Regions from separate parts of the Pseudoalteromonas sp. SM9913 genome, predicted to be linked through region 4. Evidence: predicted binding sites of a transcription regulator. Region 4 holds the regulator's gene; each other region holds the start of a gene.
What was found. The regulator LexA, encoded in region 4, represses DNA repair genes until DNA is damaged. The targets are predictions, from matches to a motif close to TACTGTATNNNNATACAGTA.
Positions count from the first base shown of each region.

Region 1: PSM_RS09095 (SulA-like leucine-rich domain-containing protein) is a predicted target of LexA. The motif match lies at 2,728-2,747, and genes of this name have one in related genera.
Region 2: PSM_RS10815 (YebG family protein) is a predicted target of LexA. The motif match lies at 2,053-2,072, and genes of this name have one in related genera.
Region 3: ruvC (crossover junction endodeoxyribonuclease RuvC) is a predicted target of LexA. The motif match lies at 3,002-3,021, and genes of this name have one in related genera.

Region 1 is NC_014803.1:1,998,975-2,004,272, reverse strand. Features, by position in the region: gene PSM_RS09120 (M48 family metallopeptidase) at 1-420, shown strand, start outside; tRNA gene PSM_RS09115 (tRNA-Tyr) at 446-530, opposite strand; gene PSM_RS09110 (VC2046/SO_2500 family protein) at 643-1,170, shown strand; gene PSM_RS09105 (DUF6172 family protein) at 1,382-1,684, shown strand; gene PSM_RS09100 (YchJ family protein) at 1,752-2,228, opposite strand; gene PSM_RS09095 (SulA-like leucine-rich domain-containing protein) at 2,268-2,702, opposite strand; gene PSM_RS09090 (tetratricopeptide repeat protein) at 3,025-3,486, opposite strand; gene PSM_RS09085 (NCS2 family permease) at 3,605-4,897, shown strand; gene PSM_RS09080 (hypothetical protein) at 5,013-5,298, opposite strand, start outside.
Region 2 is NC_014803.1:2,365,763-2,371,060, reverse strand. Features, by position in the region: gene putP (sodium/proline symporter PutP) at 18-1,529, shown strand; gene PSM_RS10815 (YebG family protein) at 1,702-2,001, opposite strand; gene PSM_RS10810 (ComEA family DNA-binding protein) at 2,299-2,592, shown strand; gene PSM_RS10805 (DUF6170 family protein) at 2,605-2,907, opposite strand; gene dsbB (disulfide bond formation protein DsbB) at 2,909-3,427, opposite strand; gene nhaB (sodium/proton antiporter NhaB) at 3,546-5,117, opposite strand.
Region 3 is NC_014803.1:1,261,219-1,266,516, reverse strand. Features, by position in the region: gene ruvB (Holliday junction branch migration DNA helicase RuvB) at 793-1,800, opposite strand; gene ruvA (Holliday junction branch migration protein RuvA) at 1,808-2,425, opposite strand; gene ruvC (crossover junction endodeoxyribonuclease RuvC) at 2,428-2,952, opposite strand; gene PSM_RS05815 (ABC transporter permease) at 3,085-5,298, opposite strand, start outside.
Region 4 is NC_014803.1:3,159,912-3,165,209, forward strand. Features, by position in the region: gene ctaD (cytochrome c oxidase subunit I) at 1-1,075, opposite strand, end outside; gene coxB (cytochrome c oxidase subunit II) at 1,075-2,217, opposite strand; gene lexA (transcriptional repressor LexA) at 2,711-3,328, opposite strand; gene PSM_RS14555 (PaaI family thioesterase) at 3,527-3,970, shown strand; gene PSM_RS14560 (hypothetical protein) at 4,000-4,380, opposite strand; gene PSM_RS14565 (endonuclease) at 4,633-5,286, shown strand.

The DNA of each region.
Region 1 (5,298 bases), 1.2 Mb from region 4:
CACAATGAAAGCCAAACGCTGTTACTGAGTATTTCTTCACGTGTAAAGCATCAAACGCAAATGTATCAAAGTTTGCTAGAGCAGTTTTTGCATGAGAAATTAGAAAGTTATATTGAAATGCGAGTTAACGATTATTGTCAGCTGATGGGTGAAAAGCTACCGAGTAATATTCGTATTCAATTGTATAAACGTCGCTGGGGTAGTTGTAATCGCAGGCGTGAACTAACCTTCAACTTACACTTGGCAAGTGCACCGACATGGGTCATTGACTACGTGATTGTTCATGAATTAGCACATTTAAAATATTTAAATCACAGCGCTCAATTTTGGCAACGTGTGGGATTATTTTATTCAGATTATAAACAAGCAAGTAACTGGTTAAACAATCATGGTATGAGTTTACAGTGGGTATTTGAATAAAAAGAAATAAGGTAGAGAAGAGAAGTGGTGGAGGGAGCTGGATTCGAACCAGCGAAGGCTGAGCCGTCAGATTTACAGTCTGATCCCTTTGGCCGCTCGGGAACCCCTCCAATGCAACGCGGCAGATAATAGCAAACTTCTTATTTAAGTAAAGAAAAAAGCTAAAGAAAATTCAAATTTAGCCGATAAATACTTATTAATTAGTTAAATAGGCTAAAGTCTATGCAGATTGGTGATTTGTTAATCACGGAGAGCCAGTTAAAAACAAGGCTTAACGAAAGTGTGCACGAAAACCGCCGAGGCGAGTTTGCACTTTTATTAGCAATGCTCTCTCACGATGCACTCGATTTTAGTGAATTCCACCTACCCAAAAGTGACACTAAGCATTATCAAGCTAATGAAGATGCTCTGCGTAAACAATTTGGCGCAGGTCCAAAGCAGCCATTAGCGCCAGATACCTTTAATATGTTAATTGGTAAAAATAACACAGAGCTTTTAGCAAAAATGGGAAGCGCTGTAGGGATGAGTGATATAAAGTTAACTCAGTGCTTAAAGCCTGAGCCATTTAATATTCGTGATGATAAAAACCACATTCCACTGACTGTCATTGATAACTGTGAATTAGCGGTACGTCGACGAATCCAAAATACCAACATCGAGTTATCAAACCCTCAAATGGATGCGGTGACATTTTATGATGATTTACAAAATGAAGCTATCCACCAGCCATTACATTTGTTTAGTGCCTAATTATATGTGTTCAATTGCTGCTTTATACATGCCATTTGATTGTAATAAACTGTGTTTATAGTAGTAAGTAACTATTGGTTTTATAGGTGCTTTATTTTAATAACTGATTTAATATAAAAAAGCATCCAAAATTTAAATGCAATTGCTATAATGGCGCAAATGGTATGACATTAAATGCCATTATCATTAAACCAAGGTAATTAGGAACGTAATGAAGAAAACATTCACGCTGAATCATGAGAAAATCAAATACCCTCGTATGGTTGATGCTGCAAAGCATGAAGTGAAAAAATATTTGAAAAGAGAACGTAATAAAACTTTACCTGTTGATGCCGACTACTGGGCATTTGATTGTAAGTTTGGTAACACGGCTGAAGAAGCCCAAGTGGTTCACGTTGCTGAAATTAACAATCACATCAGTGAAATTGAAAAGCAAGGTTTAACTTCTTTTTACTTAGAGATTTTAGCAAGACCTGCACAGCGTCAAGATTTCGATGAAGATGATGGCGAGTAAAACGCTAATTTGCGTTTAGTGTAGTTTTTGAAAATGGGCCTTGTGGCCCATTTTTTGTAGATGAAGTTTATACACTATGACATTTTTTGTATTTTTTATTACTGCCACAAGGGCACGTATCATTACGTTTTACTTTAATATCGGCAACCGGTGTAATCTCACCATCAAGGTATCGCCATTGTCCATCTTCTTTAATAAACCTTGAATTTTCTGCCAACTCGCAATATAAATCTTGATAAAAGTAGTGAGCTTTAAATGTAACAAATCCTGTTTCATCATTATAACCAGAGTCTAATACGGCTAAGTTTATAAAACGGCAACTATTTGCAAAATCTTTAATTTCTGAAATTGAATTTTCAGTTTGTTTTTCTTTTGCATAACTTTCACGAACAAAAACCGCGTTTTTAACAGCATAAGCACTGTAGCGTGCACGCATAAGTTGCTCTGGTGTGTGTGGCTGTTTGGTTTTTAAATGAAAAGGCTCGCAGCAATCAGCATAAGGTTGCTGACTGCCACAAAAACATAATAGGGCGTTAGAAGTCATGATAAATGTACTGTGTATTAAAACGCTAGTTTATCAAGCTTATTGCGTAAGTGAAATCTCAGAATGAGCGCTTTTTTTGCTAAAGCAATACAACTTAGTGCGCGTATGGCTCAAGTTTAATGATAACTGCGACAGTTGTTGGTTATTTATTATGTCAGTCCAGGTGATCACCGCGGCAAAATTTCCATTGTGAAGTGCAGAACTTAAAACATACTCTAAATTAACTAAATGCTTTTGACGAATAACCAGTAATTTACTGGTATCAATTGAGCATGAATCAAGTAGCGCTTTGCTCGGTACGTTATCTGGTGCTATTAACAGTGTCCATGCGTTTAGGCTGTTGTATTGGTGTAATACTTTTAATAACTCAAACGTTGCTGAAATTTCATCTTCAATTTGTACAACGTTAACACAATCTGATTGGTCATCTTGCTGGTAGCTTTTAACTGTTCTTACGGTAATTGGCTGTAACATAATCTTCTCACTCACTGGGTTTTTATACAGTACATTCATACAGTAGTTTATACAGTTGTTTGGTGCAAGTGTTTTTTGCTATTTTTTTGTACAGTTATTCATCTTAAAACGCGACAGTTACTATAAATATATAAATAATCTATATATAACAATGGTTTAATTTTTATTGAAAGTTAATGCCCACAGAATTAATTTTAAGGCTGGGAGCAAATAAATACAGATGAACAGGGGGTATACAGTAGTTTAAATTAATTAAGCGTGCTTGTTTTGGCTATAAACGCTTAATTAATTTACAGATGAAATGAGTTTTAGGGCAGTGAAATTATTTTTCGCTACTAGAGGGGATCAAATGTGAAAATTGTAACTGGTGAATTTGTTCATACAGGCTGGCTGCGTAGCATTGAGCATCTTTAAGTCGTTTGGTACTAATATGTTTTCGTATATCGCTCATTGCTTCTATGGCGGGTTCATAGCCTTGACTACTGGCTAAGCTAAGCCACGCAGCACCATGAAATACACTTTGCGGCACACCTTGTCCTTTTATAAAAAACAGCCCTAAATAAAACTGCGCGCGATAATTTCCTGCCATTGCTGCCAAACGCATCCATTTTGCGGCTAAGGCGCCTTGTTCATTTTTAAGGTAATAAAGGGCTTTATTTAATGTGTCTTGATCGGTGTTTTTAGAGCTCGCAGGGAGATTTGCATCGCTTGGTTGCGTTACAAAAGAAAGAATGTTGTCTAATTGTTGCTCTAAGTCTTGGCCACTTGGTGTCGTTTTGATCATGCTACTTCGTTTGTTATTTTAATCACTTAGCTAGTTTAGTATATAGCAAGGTAAAATGTCCTGTAAAAAGTTATTTTTATGCTAAAATCTCGCCACTTTTTACAACCACAAGTTTATTATGCTCGAAGCCTTATTCAAAATCCGTGCAAATGATTCTTCGGTTCGCCGTGAATGTATTGCCGGTATGACTACATTTATTACGATGGTTTATATCGTATTCGTAAACCCAGCTATGCTTGCTGAAGCGGGTATGGACCAAGGTGCTGCCTTTGTTGCCACCTGTATTGCTGCTGCAATAGGGTGTTTTATTATGGGTTTGTGGGCCAATTATCCACTGGCATTGGCACCGGGTATGGGATTAAATGCATTTTTTACCTATGGTGTTGTATTAGGTATGGGTTATAGCTGGCAAGCTGCGTTGGGCGCGGTATTTATGTCAGGGTGTATATTTTTAATTCTAAGCTTATTTAAGGTGCGAGAGTGGATTATTAATGCAATCCCTCTGGTGCTCAAGCAAGCAATAGCAACGGGTATTGGCGCATTTTTAGCTCTCATCGCACTTAAAAGTGCCGGTATTATTGTATCAAGTCCTGCAACACTGGTGCAGTTGGGTGATATTACCTCGCCTGGTCCTTTATTGGCTATTTTCAGCTTTTTTGTTATTGCTGCACTGCTTTATCGCGATTTTAAAAGTGGCGTACTGATTAGTATTTTACTAGTCACCGCGATTGCTGTGTCTATGGGGTTAGTGGAGTATCATGGTGTTATTGCTATGCCACCTTCTATCATGCCGACCTTTATGCAACTGGACTTTAGTGCCGCGTTTGAACTGTCGATGTTGAGTGTTATTTTTGCGTTTTTATTCGTTGATTTGTTTGATACCTCAGGCACGTTAGTTGCGGTAACTCAGAAGGCTGGTTTAGCAGATAAAAACGGTAATATGCCGCGTTTAGGTCGTGCATTAAGCGCCGACAGCACAGCAACCATTGCAGGTGCAATGCTCGGTACTTCAACAACCACGTCATACATTGAGTCTGTTGCAGGTGTATCTGTTGGTGGTCGAACGGGTTTGACCGCTGTGGTTGTGGGTTGCTGCTTTTTACTGATGATGTTTTTTGCGCCTTTAGCTCAAATGGTGCCTGCATACGCAACCGCGGGAGCTATTTTATATGTATCTGTATTGATGCTACAAAACTTAAAGTTTGTAAATTGGGATGACATGACTGATGCAATTCCGGTGAGTGTTGTATTATTAATGACACCGCTGACGTTCTCAATTGCACACGGTATTGCACTTGGTTTTATTTCTTATACGGCGGTAAAAGTGCTGTGTGGCAAAAAAGATCAGGTAAGCATTAGTGTTTGGATTTTAACTGCCTTGTTTATTGTTAAGTTCGCATTTTTATCTTAATGCAGGCAGCTTGTTAGAATATGTATATGTCCTAGTATGTAAACACAAAGTGGGGCAAAATCCTATTCAAAAAAAAGCCCATGCAACTGCATGGGCTTTTTTATTTAGAAAGGAGTTACCATTTCTTTTTAGGTGCAAATAATACGTCTAAATCATCTTGCTCTTGTTCGTTCTTTTTCTTCAATGATGTAGCATTTGATGCCTTGAGTTCATTACTTATCGTTTCAAGGTAGCCTTCAACTTCAGCTCGTTTTGCCGTAATGTAATCGTCATTAAATGAAACACTGTTAAGTGTGGCAGCTGCTTTTTCAAAGTACTGCCTAGCAGAGCCTATCATTCCAGCTGTTTGCGCTGATAACCCTCGTTTTATTTGGCTTTCAATGTTGATTCTTAGTTGTAGC
Region 2 (5,298 bases), 790 kb from region 4:
CAAATTTGGAAACAGGAATGATTATTTCACTGGCATTATATTTTATTGTAATGCTGGGAATAGGACTATACGCATATAAGCAATCTACCAGCGATATATCAGGGTATATGCTAGGTGGTCGTAATTTAGCCCCCAGTGTTGCTGCCTTATCAGCGGGTGCATCAGACATGAGTGGTTGGTTACTTATGGGCCTACCTGGCGCAATGTACTTGTTTGGGCTTAGCAAGGTTTGGATTGCTATTGGCTTAGTGTTAGGCGCATGGGCAAACTATTTCTTAGTCGCCCCAAGACTGCGTGTTTATACTGAAAAAGCAAATGACTCTATTACCATCCCTGATTATTTTGCAAATCGTTTTGATGATAACAAGAATATCCTTCGTGTGATCTCTGCAATTGTTATTATTGTGTTCTTTACTTTGTATACTTCATCAGGCGTTGTCGCCGGTGGTAAGTTATTTGAAAATTCATTTCAGATGAGTTACGAAATGGGTTTATACATCACCACAGGTGTGGTTGTTGTTTACACCTTATTTGGTGGCTTTTTAGCGGTTAGCCTAACAGACTTCGTGCAAGGTTGTATTATGTTTATCTCCTTGCTTGCAGTACCTATCGCTACTTATATGATGCTTGATCAGCCATTTATGGATACTTTAGCAAATGCAAATTACCAGCAGTTGTTAAGTTCACCAAAAGCCAGTGAAATCCATTCATTGAATATGCTTGATTGGTTTGCTGGTGGTTCTACCATTGCTATTATTTCAGCGATGGCTTGGGGCTTAGGCTACTTTGGTCAGCCACATATTATTGTTCGCTTTATGTCTATTCGCTCAGTAAAAGAAATGCCAACTATGCGTCGTATTGGAATGTCTTGGATGACACTATCTGCGATTGGTGCGGTATTTACCGGTTTATTTGGTGCTGCCTTTATGATTGAAAACCAAATGCCAATTGCCGATAAAGAGACCATTTTCTTAGTATTAGCTGAACTTATTTTCCACCCATTAATTGCTGGTTTCCTACTGGCTGCTATTTTAGCTGCGATTATGAGTACGATTTCATCGCAATTATTGGTGTGTTCAAGCTCGCTTACTGAAGACTTCTACAAGATTTACTTAAACCGCGATGCCTCGCAAACTGAGCTGGTGTTAGTAGGGCGTATTAGCGTAATACTGGTTGCGTTATTTGCTATTTACCTAGCGTATGACCGTAATAGTTCAATACTTGATTTAGTTAGTAACGCATGGGCTGGTTTTGGTGCTGCATTTGGTCCACTTGTCTTGTTTAGCCTTTACTGGAAACGTATGAACTTAAAAGGGGCTATTAGCGGTATGGTTGTTGGTGCTTTAACAGTGCTTGTATGGATTTATGCGCCTATTACCATTAATGGTGAGAGCTTAAGCAGTGTAATTTATGAAATCGTCCCAGGCTTCATTTTAGCGAGTATTGCTATTGTGGTAGGAAGCCTTGTGACAGCTGAACCGAAAAAAGAAATTACTGATCTGTTTGATGAAGTTGAATCGTCATTGTAACTGATTAGCTAACGTAAAGTGTTGGTTTTTATAAATGCCAATCAGTTTAACTGGTTGGCATTTTTTATTAGCTTTAGCTGACCTTTAGCTATTATTATTTAAAGGCATAAAAAAACTGAATTCGAATACCGAATTCAGTTTTTTAATAATTACTATTGAGCTTTTGAAAGTACTAACTCGCTGCTTTATCTTTTATATCCGCAACGTTATCTGACTTTGTTTTTTTAGCTTTAGTGGGTACTTCTTTACCACCTTTAAGTACGGCCATAAAGTCGTCTTTACTTTTTGCAATCTCCAGCGCGAGCGACTCAACCTGTTGTTCACTTAGTGGCACATCTACTTTTTCAAGCATGAGTTCTAGTGACTCGGCAATATCGAGCATTTTGTCATAGGCATCAGCTTCTTTTTTAGTAGTAAACGTCATGCGCTCGACTCCGTTTCGTTCTACAACATATTTAACAACAACAGCCATGATTTCTCCTGCTTACTTACGTGGCAATATGATTAATTTAAATCATTAGATTACTGTTTTTATATACAGTACAAGCTTGCGCGTGGTTTTGCAAGCTTTAGCCTTAGTTTATCTGCAGCTTGGTTGACAATAAAGAGTAACTCTACTTTATTTATTAAGTCACTTTATAACGCGTTGCAGTAAAGGAGTCGCAAGGAGTGATTGTTACCGTTAGTACTTAGTAACCACAACGTTATGTAAAAGTGCTGGGTGTAAATAATCAACGAATGTTCATGTAAGAACACAAAAGGAAATAGTATGAAATTAATTAAAATCATCTCATTAGCCGCTGCTTTATGTTTATTACCTATGGGTAGCACCTTTGCGCAAAGCGATATGCTATCAGAGCAGATGCAATCAGCCGTGGTTAATATTAATACTGCTGATTTAAAACAGTTAATTAAGTTACCAGGTGTTGGCAAGAAAAAAGCACAGGCAATTATCGATTATAGAGAAACAAATGGTGATTTCTCATCACTTGAAGATCTAGCTAAAGTAAAAGGGGTGGGTAAAAAAATGCTAGCCAAACTTGATGGAAAGGTGGCGTTTTAACTTAAAAGGGCGCTATGCGCCCTGATTAAACTGTTTTAAGGCAGCACCAAGGTGCTTTTTAGCAAAATTAACATCTACGGGGGCGGTTAGTAGCGGGTAGCTTAAACCAGCCACAATCAAAAAGGGCACGAGTAGCCATCCTTCAAAAAGGGTAAATATTAAAAAAAATGGGCTTAGCAGCATAAGCTTTACAATACGCATTAACACTCTGTCACTAGGAGAGAGCATACTTAACGAGATCGCAATAACGGTTTGTCTTTGACGAACTTTTAAGTGTTTAAGTTCGTCAACGTGGCTTGAAAAAAAAGTAAACATATTAAAGTGACTTTTTAGAGATTAATCGACTGGCCACTAACGCAATAAGTGTGGCGGTAAACAATACAAAAATAACTTCCATCCATGCTGGCATACTTAAGCCTGCAAATTGCCAATCTATGTTTCCGCAATCACCGGTTGCCTCAAAAAATTGCGGTATCCAATGATGTAATGGCATAAACTCTGGAAAATTTGGCTCAAACTCACAGCTAAATGCGAAGGGGTCAGTGGTTGTTTGCATTTCAATGTGCTCACGAGCTATTAGTAACCCCCATACACTTGAAACCCCCCACACTGTATAAGCGACAATACGGACTACGAGGTTGTTTGGTTTACTGGCGCCAATAATACCGGCAAAAAGTAAGCCTAATACCGCGGTGCGTTGGTAAATACACATAATGCACGGTGCTAATCCCATGTTGTATTGAAAAAAGAGCGCGATGACTTCAAGCAGAAAAACAATCCCACTGAATAATAACCAAGGTGTACGTTGAGTACTTAGATTAGCAAGCCAGTTCATAACAAATCCGTATTTAAATAAGGGCTTAGATTATGACGTAGGATAAACAGCGGAGCAAGTAAAAGGGAAAAAGTGAGGAGCTATGAAATTTCCTAGCTCCTCAAAGTCGGGGAAGCTCTTAATGCCCAGAATTCGCTACAGGGATGTGGTGTTGTATTATCCCCCAGTCATAAAACAAACTGGTTATTTCACTCAAGCCAAAATAAGTCGCGCTTAACCCAACAAAGGTAAGCACAAAAGTGTAAGGTAAAGCCATATACACCATTCGACCGTAAGATAGGCGTAACACGGGAGCTAGTGTTGATGTAAGTAAGAATAAGAAAGCAGCTTGACCATTAGGGGTGGCCACGCTGGGTAAGTTTGTGCCGGTGTTTATCGCCACTGCAAGTAAATCAAATTGGTCTCGAGTTATTTGACCTGCTTTTAGAGCTGCAGCAACTTCATTTATATATACAGTGCCGACAAATACATTATCACTGACCATTGAAAGCAATCCATTAGCGATAAAAAACATCACCAATTGTAAGTGCCCTTCAAATGTTAGTACCCAAGTAATCACAGGGGTAAAGAGTTGTTGATCGATGATTACTGCAACCACACTAAAAAATACACAAAGTAGTGCAGTGAAGGGGAGGGCCTCTTCAAAGGCTTTACCGAGTTGGTGCTCTTCTATTATGCCGGCCGACGACGTGGCTAAAATAATTACCGATAAACCAATTAAGCCCACGGTTGCTAAATGTAACGCTAAGCCAGTAATTAACCAGATAGCGATAAGTGCTTGAATTGTGAGGTTCACTCTATCGCGTTTGGTGCGTTTTTTATCAAGTGTTTGTGCATGGTTTTTTAAAATAGCATGAATTGTTTCTGGCAGTTTTGCCCCATAGCCAAAGGTTTTTGTTTTTTCTAATAAAAAGGTTGTTAATAAGCCCGCAAAAAGCACGGGTAAAGAAACGGGCAGCATTCTTAAAAAGAACTCTCCAAATAGCCAACTTGCTCGCTCTGCAATAATTAAATTTTGTGGTTCACCAACCATAGTACACACGCCGCCAAGTGCGGTCCCAATCGAGGCATGCATGAGTAAATTACGTAAAAAAGCACGAAACTCTTCAAGCTCTTGACGGTTTACCTCTTTTACTTGGTTATCATCGTTAATATCGTGCTCACTAATAAAATCTTTTCCTGAGGCCACCTTGTGATAAATACTATAAAAGCCCATGGCCACCGCAATAACAACCGCCATTACAGTTAGGGCATCTAAAAAAGCTGATAAAAACGCAGCAGCTATTGCAAAGGCAAGCGATAAAACGGTTTTACTTCTTACTGAAACCACTAACTTGGTAAAAATATACAGCAGCAGATCTTTCATGAAATAAATACCGGCAACCATAAAAATAAGTAATAAAAGCACATCTAGGTTTTGTGCTATTTCATGTTCAACTTGCGTGGTTGATGTCATACCAATTAATAGTGCCTCAATGGCAAGTAGACCACCAGGTTGCAGTGGGTAACACTTGAGCGCCATGGCCAGTGTAAAAATAAACTCAATAACCAGTACCCAGCCAGACAAATAAGGGTTTAATTGAAACAGCAGCGGGTTAATTATTAAAAATGCAATAATGGTGTATTTATACCATTGAGGTGCTTTACCTAAAAAATTTATAAATATTGCAGATGGGACACTCTGTTGCATGATTTTTCCCTAGGGAGGCGTTTAATAGTCTGGTTAATGTCATTAACTTAGTCCAGCTTATAGAGGGTGTAAACAACTAAATAATAATAGTCAAAGTGTCTGGTATGAATAATAGGTTGGCATTCATATTGTGTTTAAAACCTATCGGTAAAACTAGCGAATCATACAAGTAAAGTTGCCT
Region 3 (5,298 bases), 1.4 Mb from region 4:
TCAGCTAGTGTATCTAGTGTATTTACTGCTGACAACGATATTGCTGTGAATAGCCAACAAAAAACGTTAAAAAAATAGTTTTACTACTTAACTCTTGTTTTACTGTATAAATAAATAACAATAAAGCTATCTGTAAGCCCGCTTAATTTCACTAAAGAGTCACAAAAATACGCTGTTTATTCAAAATTAATGCATAAGCACTCATAAACACTACACACTTACCTTAACGTAATAGTAAAACTAATACCGAACGTTTATATGTTAATATACATAAACAAAGCATTTCATTAACTTATAGAATTAATGGTTAATTAACATGCAACATTAAGTAAAAACAGAAAACCCCTGCTATTAGTTTTTTTAATCTGAAAATATAAATTTTCTAGTTTGAACAAATTCTGCCGCTTCGGTATTATTCTCCCATACCGAGCTAGCGCATTAAATGAAAGCTATTTCATTGAATCCAGTTCTTCGTAATATGATTTATTTCGTATTACTTTTTTACTTCTTGGGGTATGACCTCAATAAGTAAAACGTAGTTCCCTAGATTACTTCCTTAAACTTGTTGTTTGCCCGCATTATTTGCGGGCTTTTTTTTGCCCGCAATTTGTCAAATCAGCTACACTCGGCCTCAGTAACGTTACAGCAGGCGCACAATAGCCTGATATGTCTTAACGCTCAGTGAATTATTGGCAAAGTAAAATACGTCTAAATTTAGCTTTTGCTCATACTAAAAAGCCACTGTCGTTAAAATGACAGTGGCTTTAGAAAGAGTCTAGTTATTCTGGTTATTTAATCTTTTTTAGGTAACAAGCCAAAATGGTGGTACGCATTATCAGAGACAATTCGCCCTCGCGGCGTACGCTGAATAAATCCTTGTTGAATTAAAAAGGGTTCAATCACATCTTCTATGGTTTCTTTCTCTTCGCCTATTGCCGCGGCTAAGTTGTCAAGGCCAACAGGGCCACCCATAAACTTTTCGATGATGGCGAGTAAATATTTACGATCCATGTAATCAAAACCGCTTTTATCAACGTCAATCATGTCGAGGGCTTGTTGGGCCACCTCAGCATTAACCGTACCGTCTGACTTTACTTGGGTGTAATCGCGCACTCGGCGCAATAAACGATTTGCAATACGTGGCGTACCGCGCGAACGTTTGGCTATTTCGGCCGCGCCATCGTCACACATTTCTAAACTAAGATAATGCGCTGAGCGCCCCACAATATGCGATAAGTCTTCCACAGAGTAAAACTCTAAGCGCTGAACAATACCAAAACGGTCACGCAGTGGAGAAGTTAATGATCCCGCACGGGTAGTTGCACCAATGAGTGTAAATGCGGGTAAATCAAGCTTAATAGAACGCGCTGCAGGGCCTTCACCTATCATAATATCGAGCTGGTAATCTTCCATTGCCGGGTAGAGTATTTCTTCAACTTGCGGGCTCAAACGGTGAATTTCATCAATAAACAGTACATCACCCTCTTCAAGGTTAGTGAGCAATGCGGCTAAATCGCCCGCTTTTTCAAGCACAGGTCCAGACGTGGTTTTAATATTTACGTTTAATTCGTTCGCCACAATATTAGCAAGCGTGGTTTTACCTAAGCCTGGTGGGCCAAATATCAATAAGTGATCCAACGCTTCGCTACGACTGCGCGCAGCTTCAATAAATATTTCCATTTGTTGCTTAACATGCGGCTGACCACGATAGTCGGCCAATAACTTAGGCCTAATAGCACGGTCTATGGTGTCTTCGTTGGTTTTTTCAGCAGCATCTATTAAGCGATCAGCTTCGATCATAATTTACTCACAGCATTGATTTCAAAGATTCTTTAATTAGAACCTCAGTCGACATATCGGGTTTGCTTACTGATTTTACTGCTTTTTGCGCTTGTGGCAATTTATAACCGAGCGCCACTAACGCCGAAACCGCATCATCGGCCGCATTATTGGCTATAGTTGCATCGCTCGCAGGCTCTATTACGGCGCTATCGCTAAATGGGGTAAATAAGTCATTACCCCAATTTTTTAATCTGTCTTTCATTTCGAGCACTAAGCGCTCTGCGGTCTTTTTGCCCACCCCTGGCAATTTAACCAAGGCAGTGGCATCTTCATTATTTACACAACTTACAAACTGCTGCGCCGACATGCCCGACAAAATGGCTAAGCCTAATTTAGGCCCTACTCCATTGGCTTTTAACAGCTCTCTAAATAACGCACGTTCGGTTTTATTATTAAAGCCAAACAATAACTGTGCGTCTTCGCGTACTACAAAATGAGTGTACACAATGGCGTTGTCGCCTACTTTAGGCAAATCGTAAAAACAGGTCATTGGCATTTGTACTTCGTAGCCAACGCCGCTCACTTCTAATAGTATTTCTGGGGGCTGTTTTTCAACTAACACGCCGTTTAAGCGACCTATCATTGTTATTTCCTTAGACGTCCTCTAACGGTTTTGCTTGCGCTACCCGCTAGTTTTATTAAATTTTGTTCAGAGTGGGCATGGCAAATTGCAATTGCAAGCGCATCCGCCGCATCGGCTTGCGGCGTACCTGGCAGTTTAAGTATGTTTTTAACCATATGTTGAACTTGCGATTTATCTGCCCCACCGTTACCCACAACGGCTTGCTTTATTTGCCGTGCTGAGTATTCAAAAACCGGTAAGTCGGCCATAGAGGCACCGACAATCGCAGCACCACGGGCTTGACCTAGCTTTAAAGCAGAATCAGGGTTATGCGCCATAAATACTTTTTCTATAGCAAATGTTTCAGGCGAAAATTGCTCTATAAGTTGCGTAATGCCCTGGTAAATCATTTTAAGTCGGGTGGGAAAGTCATGATCGGCTAATTTAATACAGCCACTGCCTAAGTATGTAAACTTGGCACCTTGATGCGCAACCACACCGTAACCCGTTAAACGCGAGCCCGGATCGATCCCTAAAATTATGGCCAAACAGCACTCTCATTATTGTTATTTATTAATAGTGCTAATAATGCCAGAGCACTGTATAAATTACCAGTACAAAGCAAAAACAAAAATGCCTACTTAAAAAGTAGGCATTTAAACGCTATTTGGCCGCAAAGTTTACGCTAAAGCGCGCACTAAGCTTTGAGTATTTTGTTTAAGCGTACGGGCAATCATAAAATAGCCTAACCCTGCTACAAACACGCCACCAGCAACGGGGCCAATAACCCAAATATTAGGATGCAGCTTACCTGCCAAATCAAACATTTGCTGCTGTACTATTAACAGTGCTATATCACTGAAAAATGCAGCCACCAGTCCGGCTAAACCGCCCAGTAATAAAAACTCATACAAGGTGGCATTCTTTATTAATCGGCTTTTAGCGCCTAACGTACGCAATATTACAATTTCTTGCATGCGCTCACCTAAGCTTGCTTGCACCTGCGATATAAGTACCAACGCGCCACACAACACCACAATAGCCAGTACAAAGCCAATAGCTAACGACACTTGCTCAATAGTCGATTGAATTTGTTTAACAAAGTTGTCTACATCAATCGCTGTAATAGTAGGGTATGCTCGCAATAGCTGGCTAAAGTCGCGCTTTTGCTCAGGCTCAATACGTACTGATGAAATATACGTGGCCGGAAAGCTGCTCAACACATCAGGGCTTAAAATAATGAAAAAGTTAGGTTTAAGCGTGGCCCAATTAACTTTACGTACACTGGTAATTTTAGCGTCGAACGACTGCGCACCAATTAAAAACGTGAGGGTATCGCCCATTTTCACATCAAGGCGCTTCATCATCGACTCTTCAAGTGAGGCCTCAGCTACTGCGTCATCGCCAAACCACTGGCCATCTATAATGTCATTTTGTGAGGGGACTTCGTTAAGCCAAGTTAAGTTAAGCTCGCGGCCAATGCCTGAGCGGGCTTCTTCGTCTTTTTTCTCGTTGTCTTGCAATGACACTTCACGTGCTACTGCTTCGCCATTTACTGCATTCACGCGGCCACGAATCGTTGGGTAAAACTCCGACACTTGAATGCCTTTTTGCGCTAAGTATTCATTTACCGGATCCAGCTCATTTTGCGTAATATTAACCAAAAAGGCATTAGGTGCATCGCTTGGTAACTGAGACTGCCAATCCGAAATAATGTCGTTTTTTAGCACAATTAAAAACAACAGTAATTTAATCGCTAGCGAAAAACTAATTAGCTGCACCGCATTAACGTTGGCGCGCTTTTGAATAGACGCAATAGCCAACGACCAGCTGTTACCTGGCTTTAAGCCAAGCTTTCGGCCCCCGCCAAATATTAATTTAGAAATTAAAAACAACACTAAAATAAGCGCAAGCGTTGAGGCAAATAAAATAAGGGTAATTTTAATATTGTTACTAAATAACCACATTAATAAAAATACCGTTAAGGCGCTAAGCCCTAAATGGATTTTACTTACCGCAAGGCGGTCGCCTAAATTACGGCGAAGCACTCTAAGTGGTGGAATATCAAATAAATCTAACAATGGCTTAATAGAAAACATAACCGCACAAATAACCCCGGTGCTAATAGCCACTAACCACGGTTTAAACCCTGCCATGGGCAGTTCGGTTCCCATGCTTTTTGCAAGGTAACCAGTTGCAACTTCTTGTAAACCGTAACCAATAGCAAGGCCAACGACTACCGCCATGGTACACACCATTAATAAGTGCATAAGGTAAATTTTGCGGATCATATCGCGGCTGCCACCTAAGGTTTTCATCATTGCGACTGGGTCATATTGGCGCTCACAATAGCGCTTAGCCGATACTGCAATAGCAACCGCGGCTAATATAATGCCCAGCAAACCTGCTAACAATAAAAAGCTTTCGGCTCTGTTTAAGCTATTTGAAATAGGAGACTGGCGGTCTTTTACACCATACCAGTTTTGGTTTTCTTTGAGTTGCGGCTTTAACCAATCGTAAAAACTATTGATGTCGTTTTCATCACCTGCATATAACTGGCGGTAAAATACACGACTGCCTGGCTGTATTACTTCGGTTTTTGCCACATCATCTATGTTTATGAGCACCCTACGGCTACTAGAGAACACATTAAATGGCGCGTCGGGTTCTTCTACAATCACCTTTTCAACGTTAAATAACGCGGCACCTAATTCAACTTGGTCGCCTACGTTTATGTTTAAGCTATAAAAAACTGACTCACTTAACCATACGTTACCAGGGCTTGGCGCACCGGGGGCAACCTCAGTTTGAGCATTCAAACCCGACTTAACTTTCAATTGGCCTTTAAGCGGGTAACTGTTTGATGCAGCCTTTACCGAGCTAAACTGCATTTG
Region 4 (5,298 bases):
TACTAAACAGCATTGGCACTTCAAAGCTAATAGACCCGCGCCACATAGTCGCTACCCAGTTAAATACTTTTACGCCGGTAGGTACCGATATCAGCATAGTCGCGTACATAAAAAACAACTCACCCGCCACGGGCATACCAGTGGTAAACATATGATGCGCCCACACAATAAAGCTCAACAAGGCAATGGAGGAGGTGGCATACACCATAGAGGCATAACCAAATAGTTTTTTACGTGAAAAGGTGGGAACAATCGTAGAAATAATGCCAAAGGCAGGCAAAATCATAATATAAACTTCAGGGTGACCAAAAAACCAAAAAATATGTTGGAACATCACCGGATCGCCACCACCAGCGGCATCAAAAAAGCTGGTTGCAAAATATTTATCGGTGAGCACCATAGTAACTGCACCAGCAAGTACCGGCATAACTGCAATAAGTAAAAACGCCGTGATCAACCATGTCCACACAAATAACGGCAGCTTCATCCACGTCATACCCGGAGCACGCATATTTACTATGGTGACCACCACATTAATGGCCCCCATAATCGAACTAATACCCATAATATGCACCGCAAACACAAACATTGCTGTGTTGTCGTTACTATAAGTGGTGGAAAGCGGCGCGTAAAAGGTCCAACCAAATGCAGGGCCACCACCGGGCATAAATAATGAAGCTAATAGGATTAAAAACGCAAACGGTAAAATCCAAAAGCTCCAGTTATTCATTCTCGGTAAGGCCATATCTGGCGCACCAATCATTAGCGGGATCATCCAGTTTGCCAAGCCGGTAAAGGCTGGCATAACCGCACCAAACACCATTATTAAACCATGCACTGTGGTCATTTGATTAAAAAAGTGAGGATCAACCAGTTGTAGGCCCGGCTGAAATAACTCAGCTCGAATAACCATCGCCATTGCCCCACCAATTAAAAACATGGTGAGTGAAAAAATTAAATATAAGCTACCTATATCTTTATGGTTGGTTGTAAATAACCAGCGCTTAAAGCCTGTGGCAGGTTGATGGGCATGATGAGCCTCATTGGTATTAGGTTGTTCTGCAATGCTACTCATTATTTAGCCTCCCCATCAGCATCCAGTGCCGCTTGTATCTCGCTCGGTTGAATTACATCACCAGTGTCATTACCCCACGCGTTGCGTTTATAGGTAATAACAGCTGCTATTTGCTTGATTGATAATTGCTTTGCGAAAGACTGCATAGCCGTACCTGGTTTACCGTGGAGCAAAATATCTATATGCCCTTTGATATCACCTATGACTATTGGGCTGCCTTTAAGAGCCGGAAAAACACCCGGCAAGCCTAATCCTGTTGGCTGATGGCACGCCGCGCAGCTCGCCATATAAACCTGCTCACCAAGCGCCATCAGCTCTTCTTTTGGTACAACTTGGTCTAATAACGCAGCGTCTGCTGCAGCTGCTTTTTGCTTGGCTTGTTTAGCCTCTGCTAACCACGTTTTGAAGTCTTCTTCTGTTTTAGCTTCTACCACAACAGGCATAAAACCATGATCTTTACCGCAAAGCTCTGCACACTGCCCACGGTAAGTACCAACCTCATTAATATTGGTCCATGTTTCATTAATAAACCCAGGGTTTGCATCTTTTTTAACGGCAAAGTCAGGCACCCACCATGAGTGAATAACATCATCTGAAGTCATTAAAAAACGTACTTTTTGATTAATTGGTAGTACCAGCGGTTTATCGACCTCGAGTAAATAATTCGGGTTTTTATCAGCAAGGTTGGTTATTTCATTTTGAGGTGTAGCTAGCATGGAATAAAACTCAACGTCCTCCCCCATATACTCGTAATGCCACTTCCACTGTGAGCCTGTAATTTTAATGGTGAGATCAGCTTTGCTGGCATCCTCCATGGCAATTAAGGTTTTAGTCGCAGGAATGGCCATAACAATTAATATGACAAAAGGGATCGCAGTCCACAGTATTTCTACTTTGGTGCTTTCATGGAATTGGGCAGGGACAGCCCCTTTAGATTTGCGATGATGAATGAGTGCCCAAAACATAATGGCAAACACGATCACCCCAATCACACAACATATTAAAAAAATAGTCATGTGCAGTTGGTATACATTATTACTTATATCGGTTACGCCTTTACGCATATTATATTGGCTATTAGCAAGCACATTCTGCGAAAAAACAAACAATATAAGCCACAAGGAAGAACTCAGCTTACCCATGTGACGGCTCCTTTGATGCTATTGCTGACGCAAAGCGAAGAGGCATACGGCTTAAACGCCTATTCGTTATTTTTATTTTTTATAAGGGTGCTGGATTTAGTAAATGTGTGTTCTCAAAACGACTAAGCTGTGAGTTATTTTTATTCCAGCTCTTTAATAACTAGTTAAAAAATAAACAATAAGCAAGGTGAGTATGAAAAATAAACAAGGTGTATTTTTTAAAATGCGCAGCTAAAAAAATAGCAACTAGTCAGGCAATTAATCTAAGAGTCAGGTTTAGTAAGGGGTGTATTGAAATTACAGGATAGAAATATAAAAAATTGTTAACTTAAAAAAGCAGAGTAAATTTGTTTATTTATAAAGTATTTAGTGATTTTATTTATGATAGGAGAAGCACTTAACAACATATAGTCATACATTTGATAAGTTAGACATTGTGCTGCTAACAAACCCAGCGCCTAATCACTATTAAGCGCTAAATTATGCTTTAATACTACATCCAGTCAGCGTTACGAATAACACCTACCGCTAAGCCTTCAATATTGAACGACTCATTTTCTAAATCGACCTCAATAGCTGAAAACTCATCATTTTCAGCATGTAAGAGTACTTTTCTGCCCGCTTTTTCTAAACGCTTCACGGTTACATCGTCGTCAACACGGGCAACAATAACTTGTCCATTTTCGGCAACTTGGGTTTTATGCACAGCAAGTAAATCACCATCCATAATACCAATGTCTTTCATACTCATACCGTTAACACGCAATAAAAAATCGGCCGCAGGTTTAAACATTAAAGGGTCAATTTTACAGTGGCTTTCTACATGCTGTTGCGCCAATATAGGCTCACCGGCAGCCACCCTGCCAATTAAAGGTAAGCCTAACTGCTCTGGCTCCTCTTCTTCAACAAGCTGAATGCCCCGACTCGCGCCTGGCTTCATTTTAATCACACCTTTTTTGGCCAGTGCTTTTAAGTGTTCTTCTGCAGCATTCGCACTTTTAAAACCCAGTGTTTGTGCAATTTCGGCACGTGTAGGAGGCATACCAGTGTCTTTAATAAACACTTTAATGAGTTCGAGTATTTGCGCTTGGCGTTTCGTTAATGGTCGCATACAACTGGTTTTCCATACAGTACAATTAACTGTGAGTATATACAGTTATTTAAAAATCGCAAATATAAATTAATGCCTTATATGCCGTTATCATCAAACAATAACCTACTTTAAAAGCAGGGTGATAAATGTAATTATTAGCAACGCATTATCATATTAATAAATTTTAATTCTCAATTACTTATCCAAGGAGCTAGCATGAGTATTTGGCATCAACCGATTACATTAGAGTTTTGTAAGCAATTAGATCAAGGTATTACAGGCCAAGGGACACTCATGAAAACCATGGGAATAGAAATCAGTGAAATTGGTGATGACTACTTAGTGGCAACTATGCCGGCAATTCCAGAGCATCATAACCCTATGGGTATCGTTCATGGTGGTGCAAATGTGGTGCTTGCTGAAACAGTAGCAAGTTATGCCGCTAATTTTGTGGTTGATTTCAATCGATTTTATTGTGTTGGCCAAGAAATCAGTGCAAGTCATTTAAAGGCATCACGCAATGGCACATTAACGGCCACAGCGAGAGCTTATCATATCGGCAAGCGCAGCTCGGTTTGGGATATTAAAATAACCAATAGCCGCAATGAGCTTTGCTGCGTATCACGTATGACCGCAGCCGTAGTAGAGCGAAAAGGCTAGTAAGTCAATTAACCAAGGTTGAAATTAAATTACTTTTCGAAAGGGTAAATAGTAATTTCTACGCCTGCACCAATTGCAGATATACGTAACAAGGTATCTGCATGTAAGGCTTGGTTAAAGCATTTTGGCGAAGTGCCAGACTCAAACCCAATATCGAAAGTTCTGCGTGAACAACTCAACCATTGCTTTAATGCATTGCGTGAACACGACTCGATTAACTCACACAAGTGATTAATCGCTTTATCTGGCGTGGTTATTTCACCTGCAACCTCAATGCGAGCAAGTTGACGGTATTCGTCTTTATCATAATGTAAAATAGTTGCGACCTTTTTTAAATCAGCAACTAATACGCTAATATCTTGCTTTGACTCAAGCTCTAGATCTACATTTAAAAATTGAATTTCCGACATTATCTCGTTTTTACCCTCTATTAATTTCATTGCAAACTTTAACGCAGTTTTACCGTTATACCAAATCAACAACGCAGGAATCACCTCATTAACGCATTTTTAGCGTTAGCCTCTGAATATTGCCCACTATTTACTCCTCAAAAACGCCCTCTACAAAATACGCAAATTAAAATTAAAGCATGCCGGCGGCAGTTTACTTTTTTATTCTAGGCCTTAAACTAGCCGCTCCTGTAGTTCACGTATGTGATGGATATGATTCGGTTTATTTTAGCTTTGTTGGCTTGCTGTGCTTGTTTTTCAGCAATGGGCGAACAATTTACGCGGTTTTCGAGTGCCAAAAAGCACTTAATTAATACCCTTCCCGAAAACGCTAAAAGTATTTATTGTGGTTGCGATATAAAAAAACAAGGCAAAAAGTTGGTACCCGACCCTACCCATTGTGGCTACGTGCCTCGCAACACACTAACCCGCTCAGGCAAAGTAAATCAACGTGCCCTGCGAATTGAATGGGAACATATTGTCCCTGCATGGGAATTTGGTCACCAGTTACAATGTTGGCAAGATGGTGGGCGTAAAAACTGCCGCAAAGTTAGCGCTAAGTTTCGCATGATGGAAGCCGATATAAACAATTTAGCCCCTGCAATTGGTGAAATTAACGCCGATCGCTCAAACTACCGCTTTGGCATGTTAGCCCAAAACGCGACGCAATATGGTCGCTGTGAGGTTAAAGTTAATTTTAAACAACGTGTTGTTGAACCGCCTGTTCATGCACGTAAACGCATTGCCGATGCGTACGCTTACATGCAAAAAACGTATGGTTTAAAAATTTCAGCTAAACAACAAAAGCTATTTAATGCTTGGCAACAACAAGCTTATGCTGCTAACACAAATAGTAAAAAGCTGTAAGTTTAAATTAAA